Regions from separate parts of the Cobetia sp. SIMBA_158 genome, predicted to be linked through region 2. Evidence: predicted binding sites of a transcription regulator. Region 2 holds the regulator's gene; each other region holds the start of a gene.

Region 1 (10,821 bases), on a different contig from region 2:
CCATGTTCCAGCGTACGCGCGAACTGCTCTTCTTCCTTGAGCAGCACACGTTCGATCTGCTCGCGAGCGGCGCGCAGTTCCGGATAGGCATCGCCCATCTCGCTGTCCAGAGCCGCAACCAGCTTGTAGAAGAAGCTGCCACGCGCCCCCAGCTTGTGACCGTGACGCACGGCGCGACGGATGATGCGACGCAGCACGTAGCCACGGCCTTCGTTGGACGGCAGCACGCCATCGGCGATCAGGAAGGCGCACGAGCGGATGTGGTCAGCCACCACGCGCAGTGACGGCGTGGCGATGTTGTCGTGACCGATGATCTCGGCCGCGGCGGCCAGCAGGTTCTGGAACAGGTCGATCTCGTAGTTGGAGTGCACGCCCTGCATCACGGCCGCGACACGCTCCAGACCCATGCCGGTATCGATGGACGGCTTGGGCAGCGGGTGCAGCGTGCCCTCGGCGTCACGGTCGAACTGCATGAAGACCAGGTTCCAGATCTCGATGTAGCGATCGCCATCTTCGTCCGGGCTGCCCGGCGGGCCACCGGCGACATCTTCGCCGTGGTCATAGAAGATTTCGGAGGACGGGCCGCACGGGCCGGTGTCACCCATCTGCCAGAAGTTGTCCTCGTCGAGACGCGAGAAGCGGTTCTGGTCGATGCCGACCTCGTTGAACCAGATGTCACGGGCTTCGTCATCGCTGACGTGCACGGTGACCCACAGCTTCTCCTTCGGCAGGCCGAGTTCTTCGGTCAGAAACTTCCAGGCGAACTGGATGGCTTCGCGCTTGAAGTAGTCGCCGAAGCTGAAGTTGCCCAGCATCTCGAAGAAGGTGTGGTGACGGGCGGTATAGCCGACGTTGTCCAGATCATTGTGCTTGCCACCGGCGCGCACGCAGCGCTGCGCGGAGGTCGCACGGCTGTAGCCACGCGGATCACGGCCCAGGAAGACATCCTTGAAGGGCACCATGCCGGCGTTGGTGAACAGCAGGGTCGGGTCGTTGTTCGGCACCAGGGAGCTGGTGGGAACGATGGTATGGCCCTGCTTCTCGAAATAGGTCAGGAAGGCGTTTCTGATTTCTGCGCTTTTCATAGAGGTTCCGTAGCGATGTGCGTAAAGACGCTCCGGGGGTCTTCTGCATGACTTCCGCATGGTTTCTGCATGTTCATCCATGTGGGTATGCATGGAGGTGCAATGAAAAGCATGAAAGAAGGCGCCTGCCCCGTGCCGTCGCAAGACGACCTAGTATAACGCCTGTTCGCGCAAGCTAAAGGGGGGGAAATGTCTTGAAGCGCCGGTTTGCGCGTAATGAGAGCCAAACAGTCGCCCGCCAGCTAGCCTTCTTCGCCCTCATCACTCCAGGCGGACTCCATGGCATAGCGCAGCTGCTCATAGTCGAAGCCACGCTGGAGCAGAAAGCGTTCGCGCCGTGCGCGCTCCTTGTGCCCCTCGCCGGGGCCGGAGAAGCGCCTGGCCAGCGTCTCGCGCGCCAGTTCGAAGAAATCCACCGCCTCGACATGACCGAAGGCATCCGGCGTCGGGTCACTGGCGGCACGCATCACGGCATTGAGCGTCTCGCTATCGATACCACGCTGGCGCAGCTCCTGCTGGATACGCCTCGGCCCCTGCCCGCGCAGCACTCGCGTCCGCAGGAAACTGGCGGCAAAGCGCTCATCGGATTGCAGGCCCTCCTCGGCCATGCGCTCCAGCACCTCCTCGATCAGCAGCTCGACCTCATCGCGACTCAGGGCCGCCTGTGCGCCCTCCTCGCCCGCGGCTTGCCGCTGTGCCAACTCGTCATCGCTGACCGCCCGCAGGTAGTCACGCTCCTTGAGATAGTCGTGCAGCTCGCGGCGGCTATGTTCGCGGCGCGCCAGACGCGCGATGGCATCATTGCGCGCACGCCGTTGCGGCGTCATCGCGCCTGAGTCGAGCGGTTGATACTCAGGCCCACCCATTTCAGTGCTGTCATCGTGCATGGTCATGCTCCCCGGGGTTGAGCAGAAGGACATCGATGGACGTGAACGCAAGGCGCCCGCCTCCGAGTCATCGGGGCGGGCGCCTTGGGATCATCTCACCGGGTCGGAAACGACACGGCGCGATGACGCCAGCCTGGCGGCTGGCGCTCTTGCTCTTTCTTCTGGACGAACCTCAATCGAGATCGATATCCAGGTCGTCTTCACTCTCGGCGGCCGCGGTCTCTTTCGGCTCTTCCTTGGCTTCCGGTGCTGCCAGCAACTGGGCACGGATCTGGGTTTCAATCTCCTCCATGATGGCGGGATTGTCTTCCAGGTACTGGGCGGAATTGGCCTTGCCCTGACCGATCTTGCTGCCCTGATAGCTGTACCAGGCGCCGGACTTGCCGACCAGACCACACTGCACGCCCAGGTCGATCACCTCACCGGCGTGATAGATGCCCTTGCCGTAGAGAATCTGGAACTCGGCCTGACGGAACGGCGGTGCGACCTTGTTCTTGACGACCTTGACGCGGGTCTCGTTACCGGTGACTTCATCACCGGACTTCACGGAGCCGGTACGACGGATATCCAGACGCACACTGGAGTAGAACTTCAGTGCGTTACCGCCAGTCGTGGTTTCGGGGCTGCCGAACATCACGCCGATCTTCATGCGGATCTGGTTGATGAACACCACCATGCAGTTGGCGTTCTTGATGTGACCGGTCACCTTGCGCAGTGCCTGGGACATCAGACGCGCCTGCAGTCCGACGTGTGAGTCGCCCATCTCGCCTTCGATCTCGGCACGCGGCGTCAGTGCTGCCACGGAGTCGACGATGATGACGTCAACGCCGCCGGAGCGTACCAGCATGTCGACGATCTCGAGCGCCTGCTCACCGGTGTCCGGCTGGGAGACCAGCATCTCGTCCAGATTGACGCCCAGCTTCTCGGCGTAGGACGGATCCAGTGCGTGCTCGGCATCGATGAAGGCACAGACCTTGCCCTGCTTCTGCGCCTGGGCGATGACCGAGAGGGTCAGTGTCGTCTTGCCCGAGGATTCCGGGCCATAGATCTCGACCACGCGCCCGAAGGGCAGGCCGCCGATGCCGAGTGCGATATCCAGCCCCAGAGAACCGGTGGAAACCGACGGGATGGCCACACGCGGGGCATCGCCCATGCGCATGACGGCGCCCTTGCCGAACTGGCGCTCGATCTGGGACAGCGCCGCGTTCAGCGCCTTGGTACGATTGTCGTCCTTTGCCATGTGGCCTCCTGTCGAACGGCGGAGCCACACGGGCTGCCACCTGGAATAGAGAATTCTGTCACTGAGAGCTGAGCAGACACCGTCAGACTAGCGGCTGAGGTGTCGTGGCAAAACCCTGTATACATGGACAGTATAATGCCGCAAGTTGCGTCACTCTGCCAGTCCGGTGATGCGCTTTTTCAGGCAGCACCCTCAACGCGGGGCTTGCATCGGGCTCATGCGTCTTCGGTGCCGATCTGCAAGGCCTCCACGCGCTCGATCAAGCCCTGCAATGCCTCCCGCACCGCGGCGTCGCGCACGGCCTGCCGGTCGCCGGGAAAGTGACAGCAGCGTGCCTGCTGGCGCGCCTCGCTCCCCCACGCCAGCCATACGGTGCCGACGGGCTTCTCGTCACTTCCCCCGCCGGGGCCGGCCACACCGCTGATCGCCACCCCCAGCTCAGCGCCACTTTCGCGACAGGCGCCCCTTACCATCTCGCAGACAACTGCCTCGGAGACGGCACCGAATGTTTCAAGCGATGCCTCACTGACCCCCAGCAGGCGCTGCTTGGTGGCATTGGAATAGGTCACGTAGCCCGCATCGAAATAGCTGGAGCTGCCGGCAATCGCCGTGATCGCGGCACTCACCCCGCCCCCGGTGCACGACTCGGCGGTGGTGACACGCACGCCGCGCGCGACCGCCAGCGCCTGCAGCTGCTCAGCCAGGGCATTCGCGCACGCAGCCTCGGGGGTCGTACCAGTCAATTGGCTCACGAACTTTCTCCTTGTGGAGGTCATCGGGTGAAAAGGGCAGCGAGCAGGAGACATCACAGGCATTGGAGCCGGCCGCGCCAGTCCGTAGAATATCGCGCATCCCGCATGCCGTGCTCTCGCATGTGTGCTTTTTCCCATTGCAGTGCAGTCAAGGAAGTCCATGGCCATGGCCAAGAACAGCGCGCCCCAGATGACGCCGATGATGACGCAGTACATGAAGATCAAACGCGAGCACCCCGGCGTGCTGCTGTTCTATCGCATGGGCGACTTCTATGAACTGTTTCATGAGGACGCCAAGCGCGCAGCACAACTGCTCGATATCACGTTGACGGCGCGCGGCAGCTCCGGTGGCTCACCGATTCCCATGGCAGGGGTGCCCTATCACAGCGCCGAAGGCTATCTGGCACGCCTGGTCAAGATGGGCGAATCGGTGGCCATCTGCGAGCAGATCGGTGACCCGGCGACCAGCAAGGGGCCTGTCGAGCGCAAGGTGGTACGTATCGTCACCCCGGGAACGCTGCATGATGAGGCGCTGCTGGATGCCAGCCGCGACAACCTGCTGGTGGCGCTGCACCGTGATGGCGAGACCTGGGGCCTGGCCGCTCTCGAGCTCTCCTCCGGTCGCTTCAGCGTGCTCGAGGTCAATGGTGATGACGAGCTGCTGGCCGAGATCCAGCGTCTGTCGCCTGCCGAAGTCATGGTCGGCGAAAGCCGTACCCTCCCCGCCAGCCTGGCCTCGCGCCCGGGCCTGACCCGCCAGAGCGATTGGCACTTCGATCACGAGACTGCCTTGCGCCTGCTGTGCGATCAGTTCGGCGTCCAGGACCTCAACGGCTTCGGCTGCAGCCACCTGACGCGCGCCGTCACGGCAGCCGGTGCTCTGCTCGACTACGCTCGCGACACCCAGCGTACCGGCCTGCCCCACGTGACCGCGCTGGCCGTCGAGAGCCGCGATGACTCGGTGGTGATCGATGCCGCCAGCCGTCGCAACCTCGAGATCGACACCAACCTGGGCGGCACCAGCGACAACACGCTGGCCAGCGTGCTGGACGTCACCGCGACCGCGATGGGCTCACGCCTGCTCAAGCGCTGGCTCAACCGCCCGCTGCGCGATCAGCTCCAGATCGGCCAGCGTCAGGCGGCGGTGCAACGTCTGCTGGATGGCGACTACCCCTTCGAGCTGCAAGGCCTGCTCAAGCGCATCGGCGATGTGGAGCGCATCCTCGCCCGTGTCGCGCTGCGCAGCGCACGCCCCCGTGACATGGCACGCCTGCGCGATGGCCTCAATACCCTGCCCGAGCTGCGCGCCGTGCTCGCCAGCGTCGAGAAAGGCAGCGCCATCGATGACCTGCGCGATGCCATCCGCCTGTTCCCGGCACTTTCCGCAATGCTCAGCGAGGCGCTGGTCGAGAATCCGCCGGTGGTGCTGCGCGATGGTGGCGTGATCGCCGATGGCTACGACGATGAGCTGGACGAGTATCGCGGCCTGTCCGAGAACGCCGGCCAGTATCTGGTCGCACTCGAGACCCGCGAGCGCGAGCGCACCGGCCTGAGCAACCTCAAGGTCGGCTACAACCGCGTGCATGGCTACTTCATCGAGCTGCCGCGCTCGCAATCGGCCGAGGCCCCGCCGGAATACATCCGTCGCCAGACCCTCAAGAATGCCGAGCGCTTCATCATACCCGAGCTCAAGGAGTTCGAGGACAAGGCGCTGTCCGCCAAGTCCAAGTCACTGACGCGCGAGAAACTGCTGTATGAGCACCTGCTGGATGACCTGAATACCGAACTGGATGGCCTGCAACAGACGGCCCGCGCACTGGCGTCACTGGATGTGCTGACCGCCTTCGCCGATCGCGCCGCCGCACTCGATTTCGTGCGCCCAGAACTCAGCGAGACCCCGGGCATCGATATCGAAGGCGGACGCCATCCGGTGGTCGAGCATGTCAGCGATCATCCCTTCGTTCCCAACGATGTGCGCTTCGATGATGCGCGGCGCATGCTGGTGATCACCGGCCCCAACATGGGCGGTAAATCCACCTACATGCGCCAGACGGCACTGATCGCTCTGCTCGCGCATACCGGCAGCTTCGTGCCGGCGTCGCGCGCCTGCATCGGCCCGCTGGACCGCATCTTCACGCGCATCGGCTCATCGGATGACCTGGCCGGCGGACGCTCGACCTTCATGGTCGAGATGACCGAGACCGCCAGCATCCTGCACAACGCCACTGACGAGAGCCTGGTGTTGATGGATGAAATCGGCCGTGGCACCTCGACCTTCGATGGTCTGTCACTGGCATGGGCCAGCGCCGAGCATCTGGCGCGCACGCGTGCTTTCACCCTGTTCGCGACCCATTACTTCGAGATGACGGCGCTGCCCGAGCATGCCGATGCCGTCGCCAACGTGCACCTGACGGCCGCTGAGCACGGCGATGGCATCGTCTTCATGCACCGCGTCGAGGAAGGCCCTGCCAGCCAGAGCTATGGCCTGCAGGTGGCCCAGCTGGCTGGGGTGCCGCAGAGCGTCATTCTGCGCGCGCGCGAGAAGCTGACCAGCCTGGAGCAGCAGGAAGTCGATCGTCCGCAGGTGGCACGCGAGGATGCGCTGGGCCAACCGGTACCGCAGCAGAATGACCTGTTCTCGGCACCGCCGCATCCGGTCGTCGAGGCCCTCAATGGCCTAGACCCGGATGATCTGAGCCCCAAGCGAGCGCTGGAGCTGATCTACGAATGGCACCGTCAGCGCTGAGCGCCGTCACACCGAGCCAGCGTTGGCGCGCCTGGCTCGAGAATGAGTGGCAAGGCCCGAGAATGAGCGGCAAGGCTCGACAGCAACCTTCGGGCATAGCACCATTCCAAAACGATCCGCCCCTGCTGATTGCGGGGGCGGCAGAGCGCCACTAGAATAACGCCTTATAACATCTGCGCCGCTTATAACCTGAAGACCATGATGTCGCCGAGACGACACATGGTGGGCGCCTGGACCACGACCTACGAGAGAGACGCCAATTCGCGTCAGGAGACCTGCATGGCATTCATCGTCACCGAGAACTGCATTCGCTGCAAATACACCGACTGCGTGGAAGTCTGCCCGGTGGATTGCTTCTACGAAGGCCCGAACTTCCTGGTGATCAACCCGGATGAGTGCATTGACTGCGCGCTGTGTGAGCCGGAATGCCCCGCCGAAGCCATCTTCTCCGAAGATGAAGTACCGGAGAACCAGAAGGAATTCATCGAGCTGAATGCCGATCTGGCCGAAGTCTGGCCGAACATCAGCGAGAAGAAGGACGCCATGGAAGACGCCGAGAAGTGGGATGGTGTCGATGGCAAGCTTGAGTATCTGGAGCAGTAAGCCCCTCAAGCAACCCGCATCTCGCGTGGCAAGCGGCTTGCCCGCCCTGACCGGGCAAGCCCGGCTCTCACGACAGAAACGGCAGCGATTCCCCCGGGAGCCGCTGCCGTTTCGGTATCTGATGCCGGAAGCCGGTGCCTCAAGCTCATGCCAGGAACTCATGCCAAGAGCTCAGCACCCTGACATCCGGGCATAAAAAAGGGCGACCCCGTAAGGTCGCCCGCTCCAAGCGTGTCCCTGTCGATCCATCCTGGATCGCACTCCTGAGTGCTGTCCCTGCCCTTCACGACGTCCTGTCATTCGGGGCGCACCGTCACGCGTGGCGGGCATTGCAGCACTGCTCGCGCAGCTGTCCCACCGCAATGCCCGTTAGTGCAGATATTTGCCTGTCCTGCTGTCCTGCCCATGCATTGCCCGGCGTCCTGCCTGTACCGCTCCCTGCCTGTGCAGCTGACAGCCTCACGACATTCCTTGTCCGACCATCCTTGTCGTGGCTTCCTGCCACTTGATGCTGCCGCTGTCTGCCCCATCATTCCTGACGCGGATGATGTCCCGTCATCCGTCACTTCCTGTGAAGGGCAAGCTTCCTGACTGCATATCAGAGCCTGAGGCTCTTCGACACTCCGTGTCGTTATCGTGCTTCCTGCCTGTGTGGCGCTTCCCATCGCCGACGGATCATCCTGATCCTGACACACTCCGGTGTCATGCCCGCTATCCTTGCTTCCCTGGCATCACTCGCCTGACTCCTTCAAGCGAAGATATGCAGCCCTCTGCTACCGACGTCCGTGTCAGGTCCTTTTCCGCCGAGCGTCCTGCTCAGCGAGGCGAAACGTCCTGCCTCGCCATCAAGTCTTTTCTGATCATCCCGTTGGCATCCTGCCGAGACTGCGGTGTCCCGCCGCACCCTCACGTCCATGCAGCCATTCTGGGCAGCATTCGCCGGCGAGGCAACTAGCCAAACCGCTTAACCCGCCATAGCTGAACAGGCCGTCAAAGAAAATATATTCAATAAAATCAAATAGATATTGAAGAACATACGTTCATATCCGCAGGCAACTCGCAGCCAGTGTCTCGATTGTCCTGCGGGATTTGTAAGAGATGGCTTACACTAAATCAGTGCCTGAAAGCGGCCTGTTTCCTGCATCCCCCTCAAACGCACTCAATCATCGCCTGCAATGCACAACGGGGCCGTGCCAGAAGGCACGACCCCGTTGCAAGTTACCTCTGCGATGCTGGGCGTTGAGCCCCTCACATCACAGGCGATTACTGACCCTTGATCTCTTTCAGGCCGTTGTAAGCCACGTCACCCAGCTGCTGCTCGATCACCAGCAGACGGTTGTACTTGGCGACACGGTCAGAGCGGCACAGAGAGCCGGTCTTGATCTGGCCAGCACAGGTACCGACGGCGAGGTCGGCGATGGTAGTATCTTCGGTCTCGCCACTGCGGTGGGAGATGACCGCGGTGAAGCCGGCGGCCTGCGCCATCTTGATCGCATCCAGGGTCTCGGACAGCGAGCCGATCTGGTTGAACTTGATCAGGATGGAGTTGCCGATGCCTTCATCGATACCACGGCTCAGGATGCGCGTGTTGGTGACGAACAGATCGTCGCCGACCAGCTGCACCTTGTCGCCCAGCTCGTCGGTCAGCATCTTCCAGCCTTCCCAGTCGGACTCGTCCATGCCGTCTTCGATGGAGACGATCGGATATTCCGCGGCCAGGCCGGCCAGATAGTCGACGAAACCACGTGCGTCGAAGCTCTTGCCTTCGCCGGACAGGTTGTACTGACCGTCCTTGTAGAACTCGGAAGACGCGCAATCCAGCGCCAGGGTCACATCGGTGCCCAGGGTGTAGCCCGCATCGCTGACGGCCTGCTTGATGACGGCCAGTGCTTCGGAGTTGGACGCCAGGTTCGGTGCAAAGCCACCTTCATCGCCCACGGAGGTGCTCAGCTCGCGACCCTGCAGCACCTTCTTCAGCGCGTGGAAGATCTCGGCGCCGGTGCGCAGTGCTTCACGGAAGGTCGGCGCGCCGACCGGCTGGACCATGAACTCCTGGATGTCGACATTGTTGTCGGCATGCTCACCGCCGTTGATGATGTTCATCATCGGCACCGGCATGGAGTACTGGCCCGGCTGGCCGTAGAGCTCAGCGATATGAGCGTAGAGCTCGATGCCCTTGGCCTGCGCTGCCGCCTTGGCAGCCGCCAGAGAGACGGCAAGAATCGCGTTGGCACCCAGCGATTCCTTGTTCTCGGTACCGTCCAGCGCCAGCATGGCATCGTCCAGCGCGCGCTGGTCGAGTGCATCCATGCCCACGAGGCGCTCGCGGATCGCGCCATTGACGGCTTCGACTGCCTTCAGCACGCCCTTGCCCAGATAACGGCTCTTGTCGCCATCACGCAATTCCAGCGCTTCACGCGAACCGGTGGAGGCACCGGAAGGAGCGCAGGCACTGGCGCGTTGGCCACCTTCCAGCACGACCTCGGCCTGTACGGTCGGGTTACCACGGGAATCGAGCACCTCAAGGGCGCGGATTTCGACGATATTGGCCATCTTGTGTCGTCCTCTACACGGGGGATTGAAACACCACGACGGGCATCTTGCCCATAGTGCAAAAAGGCCGCTCACACAGGGGTGAACGGCCAGTAGTCCTGCTCAACGAATGTCCAGCGGCGCGAAGCCCTTGACCAGCGCATCCAGCGATTGCAGCTGGCGCAGGAAGGGTTCGAGCTGGTCCAGCGGCAAGGCGCAGGGGCCGTCACACTTGGCGTTGTCCGGGTCCGGATGCGCTTCGAGGAACAGACCCGCCAACCCCAATGCGACACCGGAGCGTGCCAGATCGAAGACCTGCTCACGACGGCCGCCAGCGGAATCGGCTCGCCCGCCCGGGCGCTGCAACGAGTGGGTGACATCGAACAATACCGGCAGGCCGCTATCCTTCATCTCGGCCATGCCGAGCATGTCGACCACCAGGTTGTTGTAACCGAAGCTGGAGCCACGCTCGCACAGCAAAATCCGATCATTGCCCGCTTCACCGCACTTGGCGACGATATGGCGCATCTCGTGCGGCGCGAGGAACTGCGGCTTCTTGACGTTGATGACGGCGCCGGTGCGCGCCATGGCCACGACCAGGTCCGTCTGCCGCGCAAGGAAGGCCGGCAGCTGGATGACATCGGCCACTTCCGCCACGGCTGCCGCCTGATGCGGCTCATGCACGTCCGTGATGATCGGCACACCGAAGCGCGACTTGATCTCGGCCAGAATCTCGAGCCCCTTCTCCATCCCGGGACCACGGTAGGAGTGCATGGAGCTGCGATTGGCCTTGTCGAAGCTGGCCTTGAAGACGTACGGCATGCCCAGGCGTGTCGTCACTTCGACATACTGCTCGGCGACTTCCAGCGCCAGCTCCCGCGATTCGAGCACGTTCATGCCACCGAAAAGCGTCATCGGACGATCGTTGGCGACTTGCAGACCCGCAAATTCGATTACGCGTTGTTCGTTGCTCATC
Region 2 (10,821 bases):
TCGTCCAGCAGCGCAACGACGGCGTGGTCAAGGAAGCCATCCTGCGCGAGCTGCTGCGCGGCGGGCAGGTCTACGTGCTGCACAATGAGGTCAAGACCATCGAGGAGAGCGCCGCGCGCATCGCGGAGCTGGTGCCGGAGGCCAATGTCGGCGTCGCCCACGGCCAGCTGCCGGAGCGCAGCCTGGAGCGGCGCATGTCGGACTTCTATCACAAGCGCTTCAACGTGCTGGTGTGCTCGACCATCATCGAGACCGGCATCGACATCCCGAGCGCCAACACCATCATCATCGAGCGCGCCGACAAGTTCGGCCTGGCCCAGCTGCACCAGCTGCGTGGGCGCGTCGGGCGCTCGCATCACCAGGCCTACGCCTACCTGCTGACCCCTCACCCCAAGGCGATGACCCGCGATGCGGTCAAGCGCCTGGAGGCGATCAGCGAATCCCAGGACCTCGGCGCCGGCTTCACGCTGGCCTCCCATGACATGGAGATCCGCGGCGCGGGTGAGCTGTTGGGTGACGAGCAGTCCGGCCAGATGGAAACCATCGGCTACTCGCTGTACATGGAGATGCTGGATCGCGCCGTGAAGGCCATCAAGGCGGGCAAGACGCCCAATATCGAGTCACCGCTGGATGAAGGCGTCGAGGTCAGCCTCAATCTGCCGGCACTGATTCCGGCCGATTATCTGCATGACGTCCAGCAGCGCCTGATGATGTACAAGCGCATCAGCAACGCCGAGAACGCAAGCGACCTGCGCGAACTGCAGGTCGAGATGATCGACCGCTTCGGCCTGCTGCCGGAGCCGGTCAAGACGCTGTTCCGCCAGACCCAGCTGCGCCAGCGCGCCCAGGCGCTGGGCATCATCAAGCTGGAGGCCGGCGCCGGGCGCGGTCGCATCATCTTCGGCGCCCAGACGCCGGTCGATCCGCTGACGCTGGTCAACCTGATCCAGCGCCAGTCGGATGTCTACAAGCTGGAAGGCGCCGACACGCTGCGTTTCGCCACCGACATGAATGACGCCGAGGCGCGCTTCAGCTTCTGCGAGACCTTGCTGGATCTGCTCAACGCCAAGACCAAGGCGGCCTGACGCGCCCTGCGCTGCCAGGCGCCTGGGCATGAACTTGAGCGTGAGCGTGAGCGTGAGCGTGAGCGGAACATGAAAACGGCCTGCATCGCGGATGCAGGCCGTTTTTTCGTGCGGGCATACCCTCTACACGCTCTACACCCTCTACACGCCCTACCCTACCTACACCACCGCCTCCCCCACCCTCCTCCTGAGGTCAGACATGGCGCGCCAACAGCGTCGCCAGCAAGCGCTGCACTCTGGGCATGCCGGCCTCGATCACGGATTCCGTGCCTGCGCGGGTCGGCTCCTCTTCACCGACGCCTGCGGCATGGCCGATCACCAGACACAGGCTGGCGTATTCCATCTCGAGCTCGCGCGCCAGCACGGCCTCGGGCATGCCCGTCATGCCGACCAGTGTATTGCCATCACGCGCCATCAGGCGGATCTCGGCGGCCGTCTCCAGCCGCGGCCCCTGCACTACGCCCAGCACCCCGCCGGCCGAGAGGGGCAACCCCGCCTCGGCGGCCGCCGCATGCAGCTCCTCACGCCAGACCCGATGATATGGCCAGGCGAACGACACATGCTGGAATGGCTTGAAACGCCCATCGAAGAACGAACCCTCGCGGCCGGTGGTGTAATCGATCAGCTGGTCCGGCACCACCAGCGTGCCCGGGGCCAGCGTCGGGTCGATGCCGGACACGCAGTTGACCCCCACCACATGGGTCGCGCCCGCCTGCTTGAGCGCCCACAGATTGGCGCGGTAGTTGATGCGATGCGGCGGCACCTTGTGCGGTTGACCATGACGGGCCAGAAACAGCAGCGACTGCCCATTCAGTCGCCCTTCCACGACGCCACAGGAGGCCGCCCCCAGGGGCGTTTCCTGCCCGCCGCGCTTGAGCACTTCCATGCCTGACCAACTGCCGAACCCCGTCCCACCGATCACCGCCAGCATCGCCCGCCTCCTTGCTACCCATGTGCAGGAATCTCTCGGGACCGGACACTCCGATCCTCAGCGAACGCTACTCCGAGCCAACCGACCACGACAAGCACAATCGTCACGCTCTGCGCCAGGAGAACAGAAAAGGCTCCGAAAACGACACCACCCGCCGCGGTTGCCCGGGCGGGTGGTGAACGAATGCCAGCGTTGACGATGGCTATCGCAAGCGATGGCGATGACAGCAGGCGATGGCGACTGCCATCCGGCAGCTCATGTCACAGACACTTGGGTTAAAGCCCTTGGGTTACAGACCCTTGGGCGCGTAGATGCCCGGCGCGTTACGCCAGTAGCCCTTGTAGTCCATGCCGAAGCCGAACAGGAAGCGGTCTTCGACGTCGAGACCACAGAAATCGGCCTTGAAGCCCGGGTAGGCCTTGCGGTCATGCTTCTTGTCGACCAGTACACAGCTGGACACGCTGCGCGCGCCGGCTTCACGGCAGTACTCGAGGATCGCAGCCAGGGTGCCACCTTCATCGAGGATGTCATCGACGATCACCACGTCGCGCCCAGCCATCGGCAGCTCCGGGTTGACGCGCCAGAACAGCTCGCCGCCGCGCATCGCGCCACGGTAGCGAGTGGCGTGCAGATAATCGACTTCCAGCGGGAAGTCGAGGCGGGTCAACAGCTGGCCGGCGGTGATCAGGCCGCCGTTCATCACGCAATAGAAGATCGGCATGCGATCGCCGAGGCGTTCCGTCAGCTCAACGGCCATGCGGTCGAGTGCCACTTCAAGGTCAGCTTGCGGGATCAGGCAATCGGCGTTGTCCATCACCTCACGCATTTCGTCATGCAGGGCGGTGAGGGTCTCAGGCGTCGGAGTCAGCATCGGGAGTTTCCTGGGTGTCACTGGCCTCATCTCCACGCCGGACGGGCGCAGAGGAGGATGTAGCAGCGGCGGTTGAATCAGAACGGCGGCGGGACCCGCGCGTCTGCGTGTCTGATGACGCCGCGGCATTCTCAGCCTCGGCATCGTGTTCATGGTGGCGTCCTTCGAAGGACAGTACATCGGCAAAGTGCAGACGCTGCCCCGGCAGCGCCACCTGGGCATCATGCTCACGGATGATGTCGTGCACCTTGAGCAGGACATCCTGCTTGATCGCGTGGTACTTCACCCAGTCGGTGGTGCGCGTGAAGACATAGACGAAGAAGTTCAGCGAATGCTCACCGTAGGTGGTGAAGTTGACGATCTGGGTGCGCGTCTGGTCGATCTCGTCATGGCCTTCCAGCATCTCGCGTACCGCGGCAACGATGGGGCCGACCTGGGCGGCATCCTCATAGCGCAGCCCCACGGTCTCGAAGATGCGGCGATTGTACATGCGCGACGGATTCTCCACCGAAATGCTGGTGAAGATGGCGTTCGGCACGTAGAGGGGCCGCATGTCGAAGGTGCGGATGCGCGTCAGGCGCCAACCGATATCCTCGACGGTGCCCTCGATCTCGCGGTCCGGTGAGCGGATCCAGTCGCCGACCTTGAAGGGCCGGTCGAGATGGATCATCAGGGCGCCGAAGAAGTTGGCCAGCAGATCCCGCGCCGCAAAGCCGACCGCGATACCGCCGACACCCCCGAAAGCCAGCACCCCGGACAGCGAGACGCCGAGATTCTGCAGGATGGCCAGCCCCACCAGCACGACCACGACCGCCCGCAGCAGCTTGCTGATCGCCGAGGCCGTGGTGGCATCCATCGCGTTGACGTTGGTACCGGGCGGCGGCATGGTGCGCAGCGCCTCGAAGCGCTTGACCATGCGAATCAACGCCCAGGCCAGCGCCAGCAAGGTCACGATCTGGCGCGCCGTGCCCAGGTACTTCTCGGCCCCGCCAAGGCTGAACTGGCCGGCGATGATGCCGAGCGCCAGCAACATCCCCATGCTGTAGAGCCAGAATGACAAGGGATGACGCAGGCCATGCACCAGGGCGTCATCCCACAGGTTGCGGCTCTTCTCGGCATGCGCCGCCAGGCGGGTGAGCACCACTCGCTCGATGAGGTGCAGCAACAGCACCGCCAGCAGCAGCAGAGCGAGATTGATGCCCCACAGCGGCAGACCAAAGGTCTGCTCGACCCATTGGCGCAGCGGCTCGACCCATTGATTGATCATCTCTTCGGCAGGCGCTGCCAGTTTGTCGGCAGCAGCCTCGGTGGCGGATTGCTCAGCCATGGAAATTCCTTGCCAGTCTTCGACTCGAAAAAGGCACCGCGTGCCTGATTATTGCGCGCTACCGGACTCAGAGGCCGACCGTGCGTCAGACGCCTCGGCAGCGCCTAGCGTGCCCGAGGGCATGGCAGCCTGCTGTGATGCCTGACTGGCCGCCATCGATTCGAGCCGCGCGTGGGTGCGCCGCCAGCGTGCCAGCCCCACCAGGCCATCAAGCGTCGGGCGAGCTCGCGCATAGCGTAGCCGCGCCTGGCGCTTGCCACGGTGGCGCTGCTCATCGTCATCGAGGCTGTCGAGCACTTCGCGCGCGGCAGCCGGGTCATTGCAGACCAACGCCATGTCACAGCCGGCGTCCAGCGCCAGGCGCGCACGCTCTGCCGGGCCACCTTCCGCGACGGCCGCCGCCATGCCGAGATCATCGGAGAAGATGGCGCCCTTGAAGCCGAACTCTTCGCGCAGCAGACCCAACCAGCTGGGCGAGAAGCCCGCGGGACGTGCATCGAAATCCGGATAGATCACATGCGCCGGCATCACGCCGCCCAGGCGCTCGGCGAGGGCCGCGAAGGGCTTGAGGTCATGCTCGCGCAGCTCACGGAACGGCCGCGGATCGACCACGCGCTCCAGATGGGTATCTGCCGAGATGCCACCATGCCCCGGGTAGTGCTTGCCGACGGCGGACATGCCCGCCTCCTGCAGCCCGTCGATGAAGGCGCCGCCCACCGCGATGACGTCTTCCGGCGTGGCGCCGAAGCTGCGATCGCCAATGATGGTCGAGCCCGCCACATCGATATCCAGTACCGGCGCAAAGGTGATATCACAGCCGATGGCTGCCATTTCCATGCCCAGCAGCCAGCCGGCATCGCGTGCCAGACCCAGGCCTGCGGCCTGGGCGTCTTCGCCGCAGCCATCACAGTCACGCCCGAGACAGCACTGCGCCAGGCTGCGCATCGATGGCAGGCGTGTCACACCCTCGCGCAGACGCTGGACGCGCCCGCCTTCCTGATCGATGGCGATCAGCAGGTGGGGATTGACGCTGCGAATCTCGCGGCTCAGCTCCAGCACCTGCTCGGGAGAAGCGCAGTTGCGCGCAAACAGGATGACGCCCCCGACGGCAGGGCGTGCCAGCAGTTCACGTTCGTCGCGGGCGAGGGTCAGCCCCGCAACATCGACCATTACGGAGCCCAGTGGCTGTGTCATGTCATCCTTCCTGTCCATGGCCTGCGGCAGTGATGTCCCGTGAAGAGAGGAATCACGACCGCCAGGACTTCATGTCTTTTACGGGGCTCGGCAGCCTGGAAGAAACGTGATGAATCAGGCTGCCAGCGCGAGGAAAGGCGCAATTCTAGCCGACTGAACCCCTATCGAACAGTCGCGGCCAGCTGCGCCCTGGCAAGGGGCTGTCACGCAGATTCCGGTGACAGCTCATGGAGGGTATCAGACTCGGACACCAGCGCCTTCAGGCATGCAGCAGCACCGGAGTGCCGGACACAGCCTCGGCAAAGAGTCGCAGCAGGTCGTCATCACGCAAGCGAATGCAGCCGTGGGACGCCGCTACCCCCATGGGCTCCGTGCTGGGCGTGCCATGAAAATAGATGTAGCGGCGCAGGCTATCGACCCGCTCGCCGCGGGCATTGCGACCACGATTGACGCCGGGCTCGCGGCCGCTGAGCCACAGAATGCGCGTCAGGATCCAATCACGCTCAGGATGCTCCGCGGCAAGCTCGGGCGTGAACACCTCGCCCGTGAAGCGCCGTCCGCGATAGACGGCGCCACGCGGATTGCCCGCCCCGATGGCGGCACGAATCACATGCCAGCCGGTTGGCGTGCAACCGCTGCCGTCGAGCTCGCCGATACCGTTGAGGCCGCTGGAGATCGCGCAGGCATGCACCAGCGCATCAGGGCTGGCCGCGGGGGGCGGCGCATCACGACTGCCACTCGGCGCATCACTACGTATCTCAAGGCTCTGCCGCGAGAGATCCACCGCTACCCAGCAGGCCATCAGCTGGCCGCCTGGGTGACCGCCTCACCATCTCCGAGCGAGGCCGGCAGCGGCGCTGCCATCGCCGCGACCACCACCGGCCGCATGTGCTGGATCAGCTCGCGCACCGTGGTGTGATGGCCGTACTCGGCCTCCTCGATATCACGCAGCGCATCCAGGCCCGAGAAGGTGAAGATCACGCTGCCGAGCATGAAGTGCAGGCGCCAGAAGCGCTCGTTGTCCGGCAGATCAGGCGTCGCCAGCTTCAGAAGCTCGGCGAAGCGGCTGAAGACCGTGCCGTAATGCTCGCGAATATAGCGCCGCATGTGGCCCTGACCCTGGGTATAGGCAAGCCCGAGCAGGCGCATGAAGGTACGCAGGCTGTTGCGCTCGGCCGGCACCTCCAGCACGGTACGCGCCATCACCTCCAGCAGGACCTCCAGCGGCACCTGGCGCCCGGCGTATTGCTGCTCGACGCTGTCGAGTGCCGCGTGGAAACGCTCACTGAACGGATCGAGATAGCGCGCAAAGACCGCCTGGATCAGCGATTTCTTGGAGCCGAAGTGGTAGTTCACCGCCGCCAGATTGACCTTGGCCTTGCTGGTGATGTTGCGCAGTGAGGTCTCGGCGAAGCCGCGCTCGGCGAACAGCACCTCGGCAGTATCGAGGATGCGGGTAACGGTATCGGTCTGGGCCATGGGCGGAACCCTTGTCAGGTAGAAAAGGACTGGAGTCGTAGGTCACGGCGCAAGCCCCGCGCGGCGACTCTCTCATGAGGTGGTGCAGGTTCACCGCAAGGCGCGTTCGATCATGGTACCCGTGAGCACTACCATCGGCGAACATTCGTTTGAAACACTTTGATTCTAGCGCGCCATGCCATGACTGACAATTCTCTCGCGTTTCAAACGCCAGAGGTTTAGCCAAGCCTGATATTCCCTCAGCGCTGACCATCCCGATTCAAGGACTCGTCATGCTCGGAAACTGACCACCCCGCCAGAGCCAGGCCGGGTTCATCTCCAGACATTCACCTCCAGACATTCACCTCCAGACATTCCCTTAAAGAAAGAATGTCTCGGATATCGACAGGAAAAGTCGCCAGACAGCGATATCCCGGCGACTACCTGCCCTTTGAGGCCACCACGCAAGCCACAATGCCTTGCATGACCGCCATGACTGGATACAATGACAGTTGTATGGATGCACACCCCGTGCCGTCAGCTCAAGATGCCGCCCAGGCCAAAGGCAATGCCATGACCCAGCCGCTTACTCCGCGCCAGCAGGATGTCTTCGACTTCATCATCAAGACCATCAAGTCCTCTGGCTACCCGCCGACGCGGGCCGAAATCGCCCAGGCGCTGGGCTTCCGCTCGCCGAATGCCGCCGAGGAGCATCTGCGTGCCCTCAAGCGCAAGGGCGCCATCGAGATGGTGCCGGGCACCTCACGTGGCATTCGCGTGCCGTCGCTGGCTGACGTCGACGACAGCGCCAACGATGGTCTGCCGGTGATCGGGGAAGTGGCCGCCGGCAGTCCGATTCTTGCCAGCGAGCATATCGACCGTCACTGCCCGCTACCGAGCGACTACTTCTCGCCGGCTGCCGACTACCTGCTGCGTGTGCGCGGCGTGTCGATGAAGGACGTGGGGATTCTGGAAGGTGACCTGCTGGCCGTGCACCGCACCACCAGCGTGCGTGACGGCCAGATCGTGGTGGCACGTCTGGGGGATGAGGTCACCGTCAAGCGCTTCCGCCGTGACGGGCATTACGTGTGGCTGGAAGCCGAGAACGAGGACTTCTCGCCGATCAAGGTCGACCTGCGCACGGACAGCCTGGAGATCGAGGGTCTCGGGGTGGGCGTCATCCGCGATGGTGGCCTGCACTGAGGCCTTGACCAGCAGCGCTTTGAGCAACGAGCTTTGCCCAGCAGTACCTTTCTCGCAGAGCTCTGAGCAACAGAAAAGCCGCACGCATTGCACAAAAAAACCCGCCTCGAGGCGGGTTTTTTTGTGCGCGAAGCGCGAGCGATGGATCAGTGCACGATGCCTTCTGACTGCTCGTCCTCGTCTTCTTCGCCATCCCAAAGGCGAGTCCGGGTGATGGCGTGGTCGATCATCTCACGCGCGACCTCGAAACGATTGTCACGCAGCAGATCAGCGGCCTCGTCCGAAATGCGAATGCTGAGCAGCGGCTCACCTTCGCTTTCCGCGGCGCGCAGAATCACTTCACCATCTTCCATTTGCACAATTTCAAGTACGGCGGGATCGGACACGTCATTCCTCCTGCACGGCATCTCGCGAGATACCGGCGTCGTTGTAATCGTCAGCGCGACGGCTGGCAAGCCCGGCACCGCGTTGCCATCAGCGACGCAGAAAAAAGTACGACCACAGCCAGAGCCATGGTCGTACCGGAGAATGCAGGGCTTGCCACAATGCGATCAGTCTAGCACCCGTGAAGGCGAAACGTCACCCGATTGCCATGCGCCAGTCATCACCAGCGTGCAGCACCAGATCAACGCCTTGACCTACCACTCGACACTCGACTCACGCAGCTGCGGCAGCAGCGCCTTGAATGCCGTGATGGCGGCGCTGAGACGCTCGGCCAGCGAGGCGCTCGAGGCTGCCGCGATGATCAGACCATCACCACGCGAACGCGATTCCTCGCGGCGCGCGACGCCGCCCTCTTCATGCAGGCGGGTCACATCCGCGACCAGCTCAGACAACCAGCTGTCGGGGCGCTCCAGCAGGCTGCGCAGCTGCTCGACCTCGGCGATGGGCGTCGGCGGCGACGCCAGGCGCTCGCGCCAGCTACCCTCTGGCCAGCGCGCCGTCACGGCACACTCTTCCAACAATGACGCCAGCGCCAACTCCAGCAGGGCGAGCGCGCCCTCTTCACCGGCCATGCGACGCGCCACGGCATGCTCATCGTCGCCAGAGGCTGCTGACTGGGCCAGCAGCAACTCGGACTGATACAGCAGCTGATTGGTACGGGCACGCTGGCTCATCAGCTCTTGGCTCCCTTGCGCTTGTCCTCGACGACCCAGCGGCCGTTGTCGTAGGTCGCCTTCCAACCGGTCGCCTTGCCTTCCTCATCGGTCATGACGTATTGAGCCTTGACCTTGCGCGAGAAGCGAATCTGCGCCGGACGTCCGTCCGGATCCTGATCCGGGGCTTCGAGAATGAAGTGATACTTCTCCGGCAGCTCGTCGGCATGCGCCTTGAGCTCCTTGACCAGCGGCGGACGCGTCTCGCGATTCTTGGGGAACTGACTGGCCGCCAGGAACAGGCCACTGGCGCCATCGCGCAGCACGTAGTGGTCCTCGACCTTGACGCAGGCAAGCTCCGGCATCGGAATCGGGTCCATCTTCGGCGGCGCCACTTCACCGGACTTGAGCAGCTTGCGGGTGTTCTTGCAATTCTCGTTGGTGCAGCCGAAGTACTTGCCGAAACGCCCGGTCTTGAGCTGCATGTCGGAGCCGCACTTGTCGCACTCGATCACCGGGCCATCGTAGCCCTTGATGCGGAACTGACCTTCCTCGACCTCGTGACCGACACAGTCCGGGCTATTGCCGCAGACGTGCAGCTTGCGCTGCTCGTCGATCAGGTAGCTGTCCATCGCGGTGGCGCAGATCGGGCAGCGACGCTTGGCGCGCAGCGCATCCGTCTCGGCATCTTCACCGGCATCGGCCGCCACGGCTTCATCGCCCGGCAGCAGATCGATGGTGGTCTTGCAGCGCTCCTTGGGCGGCAGGTTGTAGCCGGAACAGCCCAGGAAGACTCCGGTCGAGGCGGTACGAATCTGCATCTCACGCCCACAGGTCGGGCAGGCGATGTCCGTCGGCACCGGCTGGTTGGGACGCATGCCCTCTTCGGACTGGGCGTGGTCCAGCTCGGCCTTGAACTCGGCGTAGAAGGTGTCCAGCAGCTCGCGCCAGTTGCGCCCGCCGTTGGCCACCTCATCGAGATAGTCTTCCATGCGCGCCGTGAAGCCGAAATCCATCAGGTCCTTGAAGGACTCGCTGAGGCGATCGGTGACGATATCGCCCAGTTTCTCGGCATAGAAGCGACGGTTTTCCAGCGCCACGTAGCCACGGTCCTGGATGGTGGAGATGATGGCGGCATAGGTGGACGGACGACCGATACCGCGCTTTTCCAGCTCCTTGACCAGGCTGGCCTCGGTGTAACGCGCCGTGGGCTTGGTGAAGTGCTGCAGCGGCTGCAGCTCGACCAGGTCCAGCTTCTCGCCGATGGCGAGGTCCGGCAGCGACTGGTCCTCTTCCTTCTTGCCCATCGGCTTCATGACACGCGTGTAACCGTCGAACTTGAGCACACGGCCCTTGGCACGCAGCTCGTAGCCATCCACTTCAATGGTCAGCGTGGAGGACAGGTATTCGGCCGGCAGCATCTGACAGGCCACGAACTGACGCCAGATCAGCTCATACAGGCGCTCGGCGTCACGCTCCATGCCGGCGAGATCGGTGGCGCGGCGCGACACTTCGGAAGGACGAATCGCTTCGTGCGCTTCCTGGGCGCCTTCCTTGCTGGAGTAGACGTTGGCCGCTTCCGGCAGGTAGTTGCTGCCGTATTCTTCACTGATGAAGTCGCGCGCCGTGGCCACCGCGTCCGCCGACAGATTGGT
Region 3 (10,821 bases), on a different contig from region 2:
GAGGAGGGGGAGGATCTGCTTGATAAGGCCGAAGGGCTGGAATCAGCGGCCTTGGCTTTTGCTTCGGAGGTCACTACCCAAGCGCAGATCAGCGGGAAGGTACGCTTGGCAACAGCAGAAAATCTAGCTACGGAATTGATCCTGCCGGCATTGCCAGCCTTTTATCAGCGTTATCCTGAGCTATCGATTGAATTGATGACCGATAGTACGACCGTCAATCTTCATCGCCGGGATGCCGATCTTGCACTGCGCATGCTCAAGCCGGAGCGCGGAAACGTGACACTGAGGCGGTTGGGCGTCCTTGGCTACGGGCTCTACAGCAGCGCTGAGTATGCAAGTCAGAGAATCGAGGAGATCAGACCTCTCTCAGCGTCAGGAGTCATGGATTCATGGGCATCTCAATCGTTTTTCCGCGATAGCTTCATCACCTGGAGTGATCATTACTCACACCTACCTGCCTCACAGTGGATCGAGACTGCGCTACAGGGACGAGAACCGGCATTGAGAACGACGTCTCTGAGGTCTCAGGTCGTCGCTGCGCAAGCAGGACTTGGTATCGCGTTATTGCCGCATTTCATTGGCCGTGAGGCTGATTTATGTTGCCTGTCAGCCGTGACGGCAATCGATCAAGACATTTATCTGGTCATGCAGACAGACTTGGCGCATTCACGTCGTGTCCGTGCTGTCGCTGATTTTCTGGTGGAGCTGGTCAAGGACAATGCGACGCGACTGAGTGGCGAGTATTGGCACTAACGCAACCGCTTCAATTCCTTCCAGTTAGTGGTGTAGCGGGCGCTGCGGTGGGCGCAGCGCAGTTGCCAGGCGGCGTCGGGGCGTGCGACGCCCAGGCGCACGGTGCCGCGGCCCATCTTCTGATTCATGGCGTCCAAGGTCGCCATCAGCTGCTGACTGCGTTCACGCCTGGCGATATCCGCTTCGTCGTCGAGTAATGAGAGTTGCTCGCGTGGCTGGTCGATGAGATCGAGCAGCATCACGCCAGCCTTCATGAAGCGATAACCGCGCAGGTAGATATGCTCCAGCGCCTGTTGCGCGGCGGCGAGTATCTCGCGGCTGTCATTGGTGGGGGCGGGCAGCTCGACGATGGTGCTGGGTGAGTATTGCGGCAGGTCGGGTCGGTGGCGATTGCTCTTGAGGAAGACCAGCACGGCGCGTGTCAGGCTGCCTTGGTGGCGCAGTTTCTCGGCGCCGCGTTGGGCATGTTGGCAGATGGCGTCCCTGAGTTCATTCAAGTCACCGGTCATGCGCCCGAAGGAGCGCGAGGTCATGATGCGCTGGCGAGCGTCATCGGCATCATTCATCTCGAAGCAGGGCGTGCCTTGCAGTTCGCGCGCGGTGCGTTCCAGTACCACGGAATACCGCTGGCCGATGGCGCGCGGGTCGGCGCAGCGCAGGTCCCAGGCAGTGTGCAGGCCTTGCAGTGCCAGGCGTTCGACCAGTCGTCGGCCCACGCCCCAGACATCGCCAAGTGGCGTGTCGGCCAGCAGGCGCTGGGTGCCGACTTCATCGGGTTCCAGCACGCAGACACCGCCGAATTCCGGACGCTTCTTGGCAGCGCGATTGGCCAGCTTGGCCAGCGTTCGAGTTGGTGCGACCCCGACACACACGGGAATGCCGGTGAACTTGCGGACATTGCGGTGCAGGGTGCGGCTCAATGTCAGCATCGAGTTGCGATCAAAGCCATCGAAACGCACGAACATCTCATCGATGGAGTAGGGCTCGACCCCGGCGGAATATTCCTCCAGCACCTCACGCACGCGCGCCGACATGTCGCCATACAGCTCGTAGTTGGAGGAGAGCAGGTGGATGCGCCCCTCACGGACGAGTGGCTGTAGCTGGAAGGCGGGGGTGCCCATCTCCACGCCCAGCGCCTTGAGTTCGTTGGAACGCGCGATCACGCAGCCGTCATTGTTGGACATCACGCCGACAGGGCGGCCCTCCAGACGCGGGTCGAACACTCGCTCGCAGCTGGCGTAGAAGTTGTTGCAGTCGACCAGTCCGATCATCGGCGTATTCATACCGCGTATTCGTGGATGACGGAACGCACCACCCCCCAGACCTGGCATTCGAGGTCGAAGATCGCGACCGGCGGATACAGGGCATTGCCGGAGCTCAGATAGGGGCGCTGACCGATCAGCTCATAACGCTTGACCACCACCTCACCCTCGACCAGTGCCACCACGATATGCCCGGGACGGGCATCGATGGAGCGGTCTACCACCAGGGTGTCGTCCTCATAGATGCCGAAGCCTTCCATGCTGTCACCCGCCACCGTCATGAAGAAGGTCGCTGCCGGACGCTTGATCAGCCGCTCGTTGAGGTCCAGCGTGCGCCCCGCGTAATCCTCGGCCGGCGAGGGGAAGCCGGAAATGCCAGCGCGCCCCGTGATGTGAGGGTGCGGCAGCGCACAGGGCTCCGGTGCTGGATGAGGGCGAGCCAGCGAGGCGTGGGACGGTTGAGCGGCAGATACGGTCATGGGTGAGGTCTCCTTTCGATACTGTATTTATATACAGTATCGGCGCTGAGAAGCCCTCAGGCAACCGGTAATCCCTGCGAGTGCTGCACATTCACGAGACGCAGATCAGATGAGGTGCACCTGTGTTCAATGGTGGACGGCAGGTAAAGCTGCTAGCGGGGAAAATTTCCCGGTAGGCCTCGCGTTTGCGTTTGCCTGATATCCGCCTTACCTTCGTTATCCCTTATATAACAATATTAGAGGTGGAAAATGCGGCTTCAGATGTTGGCGGTGGGTTTGGCATGCGGTATGTGCAGTGCCGGTGCGCAAGCGGCGGACTATCAGGATGTGCAGGATGCCGTCGAGCAACAGCGAGCGCCTCTGCTGGAGACGCTGGAAACACTAGTCAACGTGGATTCGGGAACGGGCTACCGTGAAGGCTTGAATGACGTTGAGGCAATGCTGACTCAGCATCTCGAAGCGCTTGGCGCACAGGTGGAAACGCACCCTGCCAAGACCTATGGCGGCAATACGATTGTCGGTCGCCTGCAGGGAGATGGCAGTCGCAAGATCATGTTGATGATTCACTACGACACCGTCTTCGATGAAGGCGTCGCCACGGAGCGTGCCTTCCGTATCGAGGATGGGCGTGCCTATGGCCCGGGCGTGGGCGATGCCAAGGGTGGCGCAGCCGTTATTCTGCACAGTCTCGAGGCGCTGAAGACGCTCGGGTTTGATGACTATGGCCAGGTGACGGTTGTCTTCAATCCTGATGAGGAGAAGGGCTCGCCGGGCTCGCATGACCTGATTCATGAGCTATCGGCAGATCAGGATGCCGTGCTGGTATTCGAGCCTACCTTCGCTGACCCGGGAGTCGATGCCGTCACCGTCGTCACCAAGGGCATCAACTACGCGTTTCTCGAGGTGAAGGGCCGTGCCTCCCATGCCGGTGGCGCACCAGAGGAAGGACGCAACGCCATCATGGAGCTGTCTCATCAGCTGCTGCAGTTGAATGAGCTTGATGATGCGGACAAGGAGACGACGCTCAACTGGACGATCGTCGAGGGCGGCGTCAAGCGCAACGTGATTCCGGAGCATGCCAGGGCGGAAGGTGATATGCGCTACTTCGATAGCAGCGAGTATCAGCGTGTCCTGGAAGAAGCGCAGGCCATCACGAAGAACCAGTTGATCGATGATACCGAAGTGGAGTTTCACCTAGAGAAGGGGCGTCCGCCGCTGCCTGACAATCCGCAGAGTCAGCAGCTGGCCGAGCAGGCCCAGAAGATCTATCAGGAGTTGGGGCAGACACTGCAAGCGGTCGAGATCGGTGGCGGCACCGATGCGGCCTACGCCTATCATGCAGATTCCGATAAACCGGCAGTGCTCGAATCCCTGGGTCTCGTCGGCGGCGGCTACCACAGTGATCAGGAGTTCGTGCTGGTCGATAGCGTCGTGCCACGCCTTTACCTGACGACGCGCATGATCATGCAGTTGTCCGAGGATCAGCCGCAGGAGTGAAGCCGGGATTGTAGCGGTAAATGATATGCTGTCATGACAGCAAACCCGATAAAAAAGCCCGGCCTCCAGGAGGCCGGGCTTTTTTGGGTCTTTCCCAATGCTGTTCTGTCTATCAGCCCGCCGGGCTCAGGATGCGGATATCGCCATCGGCGATCCAGTCACCGGCGTTGTCGCGGAAGCGCTGCATGTGTTCGGTCTCACGGTGGGCCTGCAGCGCATCGTGGGATTCCCAGGCTTCCACCACGGTGATGGTGTCGGGGCGTGGGTCGTTGTCCTTGTCGGCGGCGCGTTCGGAGTCCAGGCACGGGTGGTAGGCGTGGCAGCCATCTTCCTCGCGCACGGTGGGCGCGACGGCGCAGAGTTCATTGAAGACATCCTGAACGTGGCCTTCCTTGGCGGTAACGGTGGCGATTACCCAGATCATCTTGGCTCCTTGTGACGGTGCTGACCGCCGATGTTGTCGGAATTCTCGTGATGAGATGTCCTGACTATGTGGAGCCGTTTCTGGCCACTGCAAGGGGCAGGGGCTGTCTGCCGGCATGACCCCGCGTGATGAGCACACGAAAGCGCCGGACAGCAGGGCTGTCCGGCGCAGTTGTCATCAGACGATGATCAGCGGATCAGGACGGGAAGGCGAACTGGGCGCCTTCACGCAGACCGGCGGAAGGCCAGCGCTGGGTGATGGTCTTGCGGCGGGTGTAGAAGCGCACCGCATCCGGGCCGTAGGCGGACAGATCGCCGAACAGCGAGCGCTTCCAGCCGCCGAAGCTGTGATAGGCGACCGGTACCGGCAGCGGCACGTTGATGCCGACCATGCCGACCTGGATGTGATCACTGAAGTAGCGGGCGGCTTCGCCATCGCGGGTGTAGATGCAGGTGCCATTGCCGTATTCGTGATCATTGATCAGCTGCATGGCGGCTTCCATCGAATCGGCGCGCACGACCAGCAGCACCGGGCCGAAGATCTCTTCCTGGTAGCAGGTCATCTCCGGGGTGACGCCATCGATCAGGGTGCCGCCGACGAAGAAGCCGTTCTCGCCGCCTTCGACCTGCGGATTGCGACCATCGACCACCACCGTCGCGCCTTGCTGCTCGGCGCTGTCGATGTAGCCGACCACCTTGTCGCGATGGGCTGCGGTGATCAGCGGGCCGAAATCATTGCCCTTGTCGCTGTAGATGCCGACCTTGAGGCCTTCCATCTGCTGCTTCATCTGCGCGATCAGTTTGTCGGCGGCGTCATCGCCCACGGCCACCGCGACGGACAGTGCCATGCAACGCTCACCGGAAGAGCCGAAGGCGGCGCCATTCAGTGAGTTGGCCACGTATTCCATGTCGGCGTCCGGCATCACGATGGCGTGGTTCTTGGCGCCACCGAGGGCCTGGCAGCGCTTGCCGTTGGCCGCGGCGCGGCTGTAGATGTATTCAGCGATCGGGGTGGAGCCGACGAAGCTGACCGCCTGAATGCGCGGGTCGTCCAGCAGCGTATCGACGGCTTCCTTGTCGCCATTGACGACATTCATGACGCCGGCCGGCAGACCGGCCTCCATCAGCAGCTCAGCGATGAACAGCGTGGAAGTCGGGTCGCGCTCGGAGGGCTTGAGGACGAAGGTGTTGCCGCAGGCGATCGCCATCGGGTACATCCACAGCGGCACCATGGCCGGGAAGTTGAACGGCGTGATGCCGGCAACCACGCCCAGCGGCTGGAATTCGCTCCAGGAGTCGATGCCCGGGCCGGTATTGCGGCTGTGCTCGCCCTTGAGCAGTTCCGGGGCGCTGCAGGCATATTCGACATTCTCGATGCCGCGCTGCAATTCGCCCAGCGCATCGTGACAGATCTTGCCGTGCTCCTGACCGATCAGGCGGGCGATCTCGTCGGCGTGTTCTTCCAGCAGCTGCTTGAAGCGGAACATCACTCGGGCGCGCTTGATCGGCGGCGTGTTGCGCCATTCCGGGAAGGCGGCCTCGGCGGCCGCGATGGCTTCCTCGACCGTCGCCTTGCTGGCCAGGCGCACCTGACCGCCGACTTCGCCGGTGGAGGGATTGAAGATGTCCTGGGTACGGCCTTCGCTGTGATCGATGTTGCCGTTGATGAGGTGTCCGAGCGTCTTCATTGGGTGGGCTCCCTGAGATGACTTGTGAAATGAATGGCGATGAATGAAGTAGTGTTGATCGTCAGTTCTGAATGTTGAGCGTCAGTCTTGAACGTCGATCGCCAGCCTTGAGCGTCGACCGTCAGCCTTGAGCGTCGACCGTCAGCCTTGAGCGGCAACCGTCAGTCCTGGGCGGCGAAGGCATCGCCGAGGGCATTGATCAGGCGGTCCAGCTCGTCGTGTTCGGTGATGAACGGCAGGCCCAGCTGGATGGTGTCGCCGCCGTAACGCACATAGAAACCGGCCTTCCAGCAGTGCATGGCAATCTCATACGGGCGCCGCGCCGGCTCGCCGGGATAGGCCTCGACCTGCAGGGCACCGGCCAGGCCGTAGTTGCGGATGTCGCTGATGTAGCGCGTGCCCTTGAGCTCGTGCAGCTTCTTCTCGAATACCGGACTCAGCTCGCGGACACGGGAGATGAGCTGGTCGTTCTCGAGCACGTCGAGGGCTGCCAGCGCCGCGGCACACGCCACCGGGTGACCGGAGTAGGTGTAGCCGTGGGGAATCTCCATCATGTAGTCGGGGCCGCCGTTGTCCATGAAGGTCTGGTAGATGTCGCCCTTGACGACCACGGCGCCCATCGGCACCGCGCCATTGGTGATCTGCTTGGCGACGTTGAGGATGTCCGGCGTGACCCCGAATTCCTCGGCGCCGCTCATGGCACCCATGCGTCCGAAGCCGGTGATGACCTCATCGAAGATCAACAGGATGTCGTGCTGGTCGCATATCTCGCGCAGGCGCTTGAGATAGCCCACTGGCGGCGGCAGCACGCCGGCGGAGCCTGCCATCGGCTCGACGATGACAGCGGCGATATTGGAGGCATCATGCAGCGCGATCAGCTCCAGCAGCTCATCGGCGCGCTCGGCACCGGTCCTGGGCATGCCGGGCGTGAAGACATTTTCCTTGAGCAGGGTATGCGGCAGGTGATCGGCATCGACCCCCTGACCGTAGAGCGAACGGTTGGCCCCGATGCCACCGACACTGAAGCCCCCGAAGTTGACACCGTGATAACCCTTGCTGCGCCCGATCAGCTTGGTCTTGGTCGGCTTGCCTTTCTTGCGCCAGTAGGCACGCGCGATCTTCAGTGAGGTGTCGGCACTCTCGGAGCCGGAGCCGGTGAAGAAGACGTGATCCAGCCCCTCGGGCATCAGCGTCTTGATGCGATGCGCCAGCTCGAAGGCCTTGGGATGGCCGTACTGGAAGGCGGGCGCGTAATCCAGCTCGCGCAGCTGCGCGCTGACCGCCTCGGCGATTTCCGGGCGGCAATGGCCGGCACCGCAGGTCCAGAGGCCCGACAGGCCATCGAAGATCTGGCGGCCCTGGGAGTCCGTGAAGTAGGCTCCCTGCGCCTTGGTGATGATGCGCGGGTCCTGCTTGAACTGGCGGTTGGCCGTGTAGGGCATCCAGTAGGCATCGAGCTGCTCCTGGCTCAAGCCTGCCTGGGCGGAAGGGGATGTATCGAAGGCGGTCATGATGTCTCCCACAGAGTGTGTTGTTGTTGGTTCTCGGCTCCTGTCCAACGAGATTAGGAAGTCCTTTTGGTAAGATAAATGCCATTGTCTTTATCTTCAGGAAAGCATTTACTTAACTTTCCGCTGGCGTTCGCTACGCCATCTCGGCGCCGTCTGGCGCGGAACCGTTCAACAACAGGAGGCGCGGGCCTATGCGAGGCGAGGTCATGCGGGGGCAGCTCGGCGATACCGACCTGCGTCTGCTGCGTATCTTTCGCAAGGTAGTGGAGTGCGGTGGCTTCTCGGCGGCCGAGATCGAGCTCAACATCAGTCGCTCCGCCATCAGCATGGCAATGAGTGACCTGGAGACGCGGCTGGGCCTCAAGCTCTGTCAGCGCGGGCGCAGCGGGTTTTCTCTCACCAATGAGGGGCGGGAAGTCCACGAGGCCGCGATGCAGATGCTGGCGGCGGCAGAGGGCTTTCGCACACGCATCAATGGTCTGCATGCCTGGCTCAAGGGCGAGCTGAACATCGGCATCACCGACAATCTGGTCACCATGCCCGAGATGCACATCACGGATGCGCTGAGTGCGCTGAAGGGTCACGGCCCGGAGGTGATGATCAACATCCGCATGATTCCCCCCAACGAGATCGAGCGCGCCGTGCTGGATGGCCGCCTGCATACCGGGGTGATCCCGACGCTCAAGACGCTGCCGGGGCTCGAGTATCGCTCGCTCTATGAGGAAACCTCCTGCCTTTACTGCGCGCGGGGCCATGTGCTGTTCCGTGAACCCCGGGCGGGCGATACCCTCGCGCGGGGGCGTCCGGTGGGCGAGGAAGAGATTCGCCAGCATGATGCGGTGCTGCCGGCCTACGCGCAGACGCCTGCGATCAAGGCGCTGCACGAGCCGCTCAAAGCCGCCGCCTCCGCGACTGACCGCGAGGGCATCGCCTTCCTGGTGCTTTCCGGGCGCTATCTGGGCTATCTGCCCACCCACTATGCCGAGCGCTGGGTGCGCGATGGCCAGATGCAGGCGCTCAGCCCGGTGGCCAACTCCTATGTCACCTATTACAGCGCCATCACGCGCAAGAGCCGCCCACCCAATCTGGTGCTGGAGCGTTATCTGATGGAGCTGGATGCCCTGCGCCAGGCGAAACCGGCCCGAAGAACGCAGGCGGCGAGGGAGAGCAAGCCATGAACAAGCCTAGGCGTGCCGGGGTCAGGGAAGTCGCCCAGCTGGCGGGGGTGTCGGTCGCGACGGTCTCACGGGTACTCAACAACCCCGAAAAGGTGGTGAAGAAGACCGCCGACAAGGTGCTGGCGGCGGCCGACGCGCTCGATTTCCTGCCCAACAATGCTGCGCGTGTACTGTCTCAGCATCAGTCGCGCACCCTGGGGATCGTGATCCCGACCTTCGAGAACCCGATCTACGCCAAGTTCATCGATGCATTGGAAGGCGCGCTGGCGCGGGCGCACTACAGCCTGCTGGTGACGACTACCCAGAAGGGGCGGGTGACGGAATTCGACAAGGTACGCGAGCTGGTCAACATGGGGGTGGACGCCGTGATTCTGCCCGGTGGCAGTCATGCCGCCGAGACACTGGACTACCTGTCACGCTTCTCGGTGCCGGTGGTCTTCAACAGCATCTATCTTCCGGACTCGCCGTTGATCACGGTGGGCTATGACAACTACGGCTTGGCCAAGGCACTGGCGGAGTATCTGATGTCCTTGGGTCATCAGCGTATCGTTATCCTCTCCGAGCCGCTTGCGCACAACGACCGCGCGCGTCTGCGCTACGACGGCGCCGTTGCCGCGCTGCAGGCGCTGGAGGCCGCCCGCGCCGATCGCGAGCATGATCAGTTCGTCGATGTCACCACCGCCGGTGCGAGTGCCGCGATAGGCGAGCTTTCTTGTGAGCCTGGGGGTGCGCTCGATGGCGAAGGGCAAGGCGGCCTGCGGGATGGCATCACCGCCGTGATGTGTCTCAATGACGTGCTGGCCAGTGGTGCCATGCTGGCGCTGCAGCGGCGGGGAATCCGTGTGCCGCAACAGGTCTCGGTGGTGGGATTCGATGACCTGGAAATGGCGGAGTTCCTCAATCCGCCGCTGACGACGGTAGACCTGCCGGTGGAGGAGATGGGCGAAGTGATCGCCCAGGCGTTGATCCGCCATCTCGAGGAAGACGCGCCCTTGACGTCACGCCTGCTGGACGCGTCGCTGGCGATTCGTGGCAGTGCAGGCCCGGCGCCCAGCCAGGGCTGAGCACCTGTTCACGGGACCTGACTGGTAGCGCCTGACTCACAGCGTCTTGTAGTCGACCCAGCCCGGACCATAGATCGGCTGCAACCAGGCGCGGTGCAGGGAGTTGTCCGGCGACTCGGCCTGAAATCGCACGTACTTCCAGTCGCCGTCCAGTTCCAGCTCCCACTCTGCAGCAGCGGTGGGGGCCGTGATCTCGATCAGCTGCGGCGCGTCTGGCTCGCCTGCGCCTGTAGGGTCCACGCCTCGCTGCACCATCGCCTTCCACTTTACCTTGCCCTGTGCGCTGACACGAAAGGTGTAGCGCCCCTGCTGTTCAGACATTGCCAGTGGCGTATCGGCCAGCATCACCCCGGTGCTGGCATAGAAGCGGTTGCGCTTCACGTTGCGCAGGATATCGGCCTCGTTGAGCGCCGCGGCCACCATGATGAAGCCCAGTGGCGCGTAGTTCTCGTAGAAATATTGTTCGCGATAGAACTCGTCGTTGCCGGCAAAGCCTGCACAGCGCACTCCCTCACACAGAAGATCATCCCAGCAGGGCTCTGCCATGTGCGGCGCATAGGGCCTGGCCCCCATGTGTTCCTCCAGGATGGAAAGGCCGTTGTAGACCTCCATGCCCATGATGTTCATCTCCGCGAGGCGCGCACAGGGGTTGAGGAGCGTCTTCTTGATCTGTGTCCACTCGCCCCCCTCGCGCGGGCGGGTGGTCTCGAAGAAGTTGGGGTGGGCGCAGATCGACAGGCCGCCGACCTTGCCCATGCTCAGAACATGCAGATATTTCGAATGCTCGCCGGCGAAATAGCCGTCGAGATAGCCGCCATCGTCGATGGTGTCGTTCTGGATCTCGCGTCCCGGAATCACCACGAAGTCATCACGCTGCTCGCCGCGTGAGAACAGCTCGATGTTGTTGAGGTAGGGGTGAACCGACGTGCACACGAAATCGAAGTGGAAGGGAGCGGCCTGCGAGCG

The links. The regulator LexA, encoded in region 2, represses DNA repair genes until DNA is damaged. The targets are predictions, from matches to a motif close to TACTGTNTANNTANACAGTA.
Region 1: recA (recombinase RecA) is a predicted target of LexA. The motif match lies at 3,326-3,345, and genes of this name have one in related genera.
Region 3: R2R70_RS12330 (LexA family protein) is a predicted target of LexA. The motif match lies at 2,514-2,533, and genes of this name have one in related genera.

The regions. Positions count from the first base shown of each region.
Region 1 covers NZ_JAWJYL010000009.1:137,006-147,826, reverse strand. Annotated here, with positions in the region: gene alaS (alanine--tRNA ligase) at 1-1,085, opposite strand, end outside; gene R2R70_RS14245 (regulatory protein RecX) at 1,328-1,972, opposite strand; gene recA (recombinase RecA) at 2,145-3,212, opposite strand; gene R2R70_RS14235 (CinA family protein) at 3,428-3,964, opposite strand; gene mutS (DNA mismatch repair protein MutS) at 4,131-6,710, shown strand; gene fdxA (ferredoxin FdxA) at 6,990-7,313, shown strand; gene eno (phosphopyruvate hydratase) at 8,577-9,866, opposite strand; gene kdsA (3-deoxy-8-phosphooctulonate synthase) at 9,969-10,820, opposite strand.
Region 2 covers NZ_JAWJYL010000001.1:237,897-248,717, reverse strand. Annotated here, with positions in the region: gene mfd (transcription-repair coupling factor) at 1-1,085, shown strand, start outside; gene R2R70_RS01085 (S-methyl-5'-thioinosine phosphorylase) at 1,279-2,016, opposite strand; gene R2R70_RS01080 (hypoxanthine-guanine phosphoribosyltransferase) at 2,306-2,887, opposite strand; gene R2R70_RS01075 (mechanosensitive ion channel family protein) at 2,868-4,214, opposite strand; gene nagZ (beta-N-acetylhexosaminidase) at 4,263-5,408, opposite strand; gene R2R70_RS01065 (L,D-transpeptidase) at 5,668-6,210, opposite strand; gene R2R70_RS01060 (TetR/AcrR family transcriptional regulator) at 6,210-6,887, opposite strand; gene lexA (transcriptional repressor LexA) at 7,440-8,069, shown strand; gene R2R70_RS01050 (hypothetical protein) at 8,216-8,455, opposite strand; gene R2R70_RS01045 (DUF6586 family protein) at 8,708-9,187, opposite strand; gene topA (type I DNA topoisomerase) at 9,187-10,821, opposite strand, start outside.
Region 3 covers NZ_JAWJYL010000007.1:133,125-143,945, forward strand. Annotated here, with positions in the region: gene R2R70_RS12320 (LysR family transcriptional regulator) at 1-753, shown strand, start outside; gene R2R70_RS12325 (Y-family DNA polymerase) at 750-2,024, opposite strand; gene R2R70_RS12330 (LexA family protein) at 2,033-2,494, opposite strand; gene R2R70_RS12335 (glutamate carboxypeptidase) at 2,756-3,991, shown strand; gene R2R70_RS12340 (putative quinol monooxygenase) at 4,104-4,415, opposite strand; gene R2R70_RS12345 (CoA-acylating methylmalonate-semialdehyde dehydrogenase) at 4,612-6,102, opposite strand; gene R2R70_RS12350 (aspartate aminotransferase family protein) at 6,264-7,613, opposite strand; gene R2R70_RS12355 (LysR family transcriptional regulator) at 7,805-8,791, shown strand; gene R2R70_RS12360 (LacI family DNA-binding transcriptional regulator) at 8,788-9,855, shown strand; gene R2R70_RS12365 (hypothetical protein) at 9,892-10,821, opposite strand, start outside.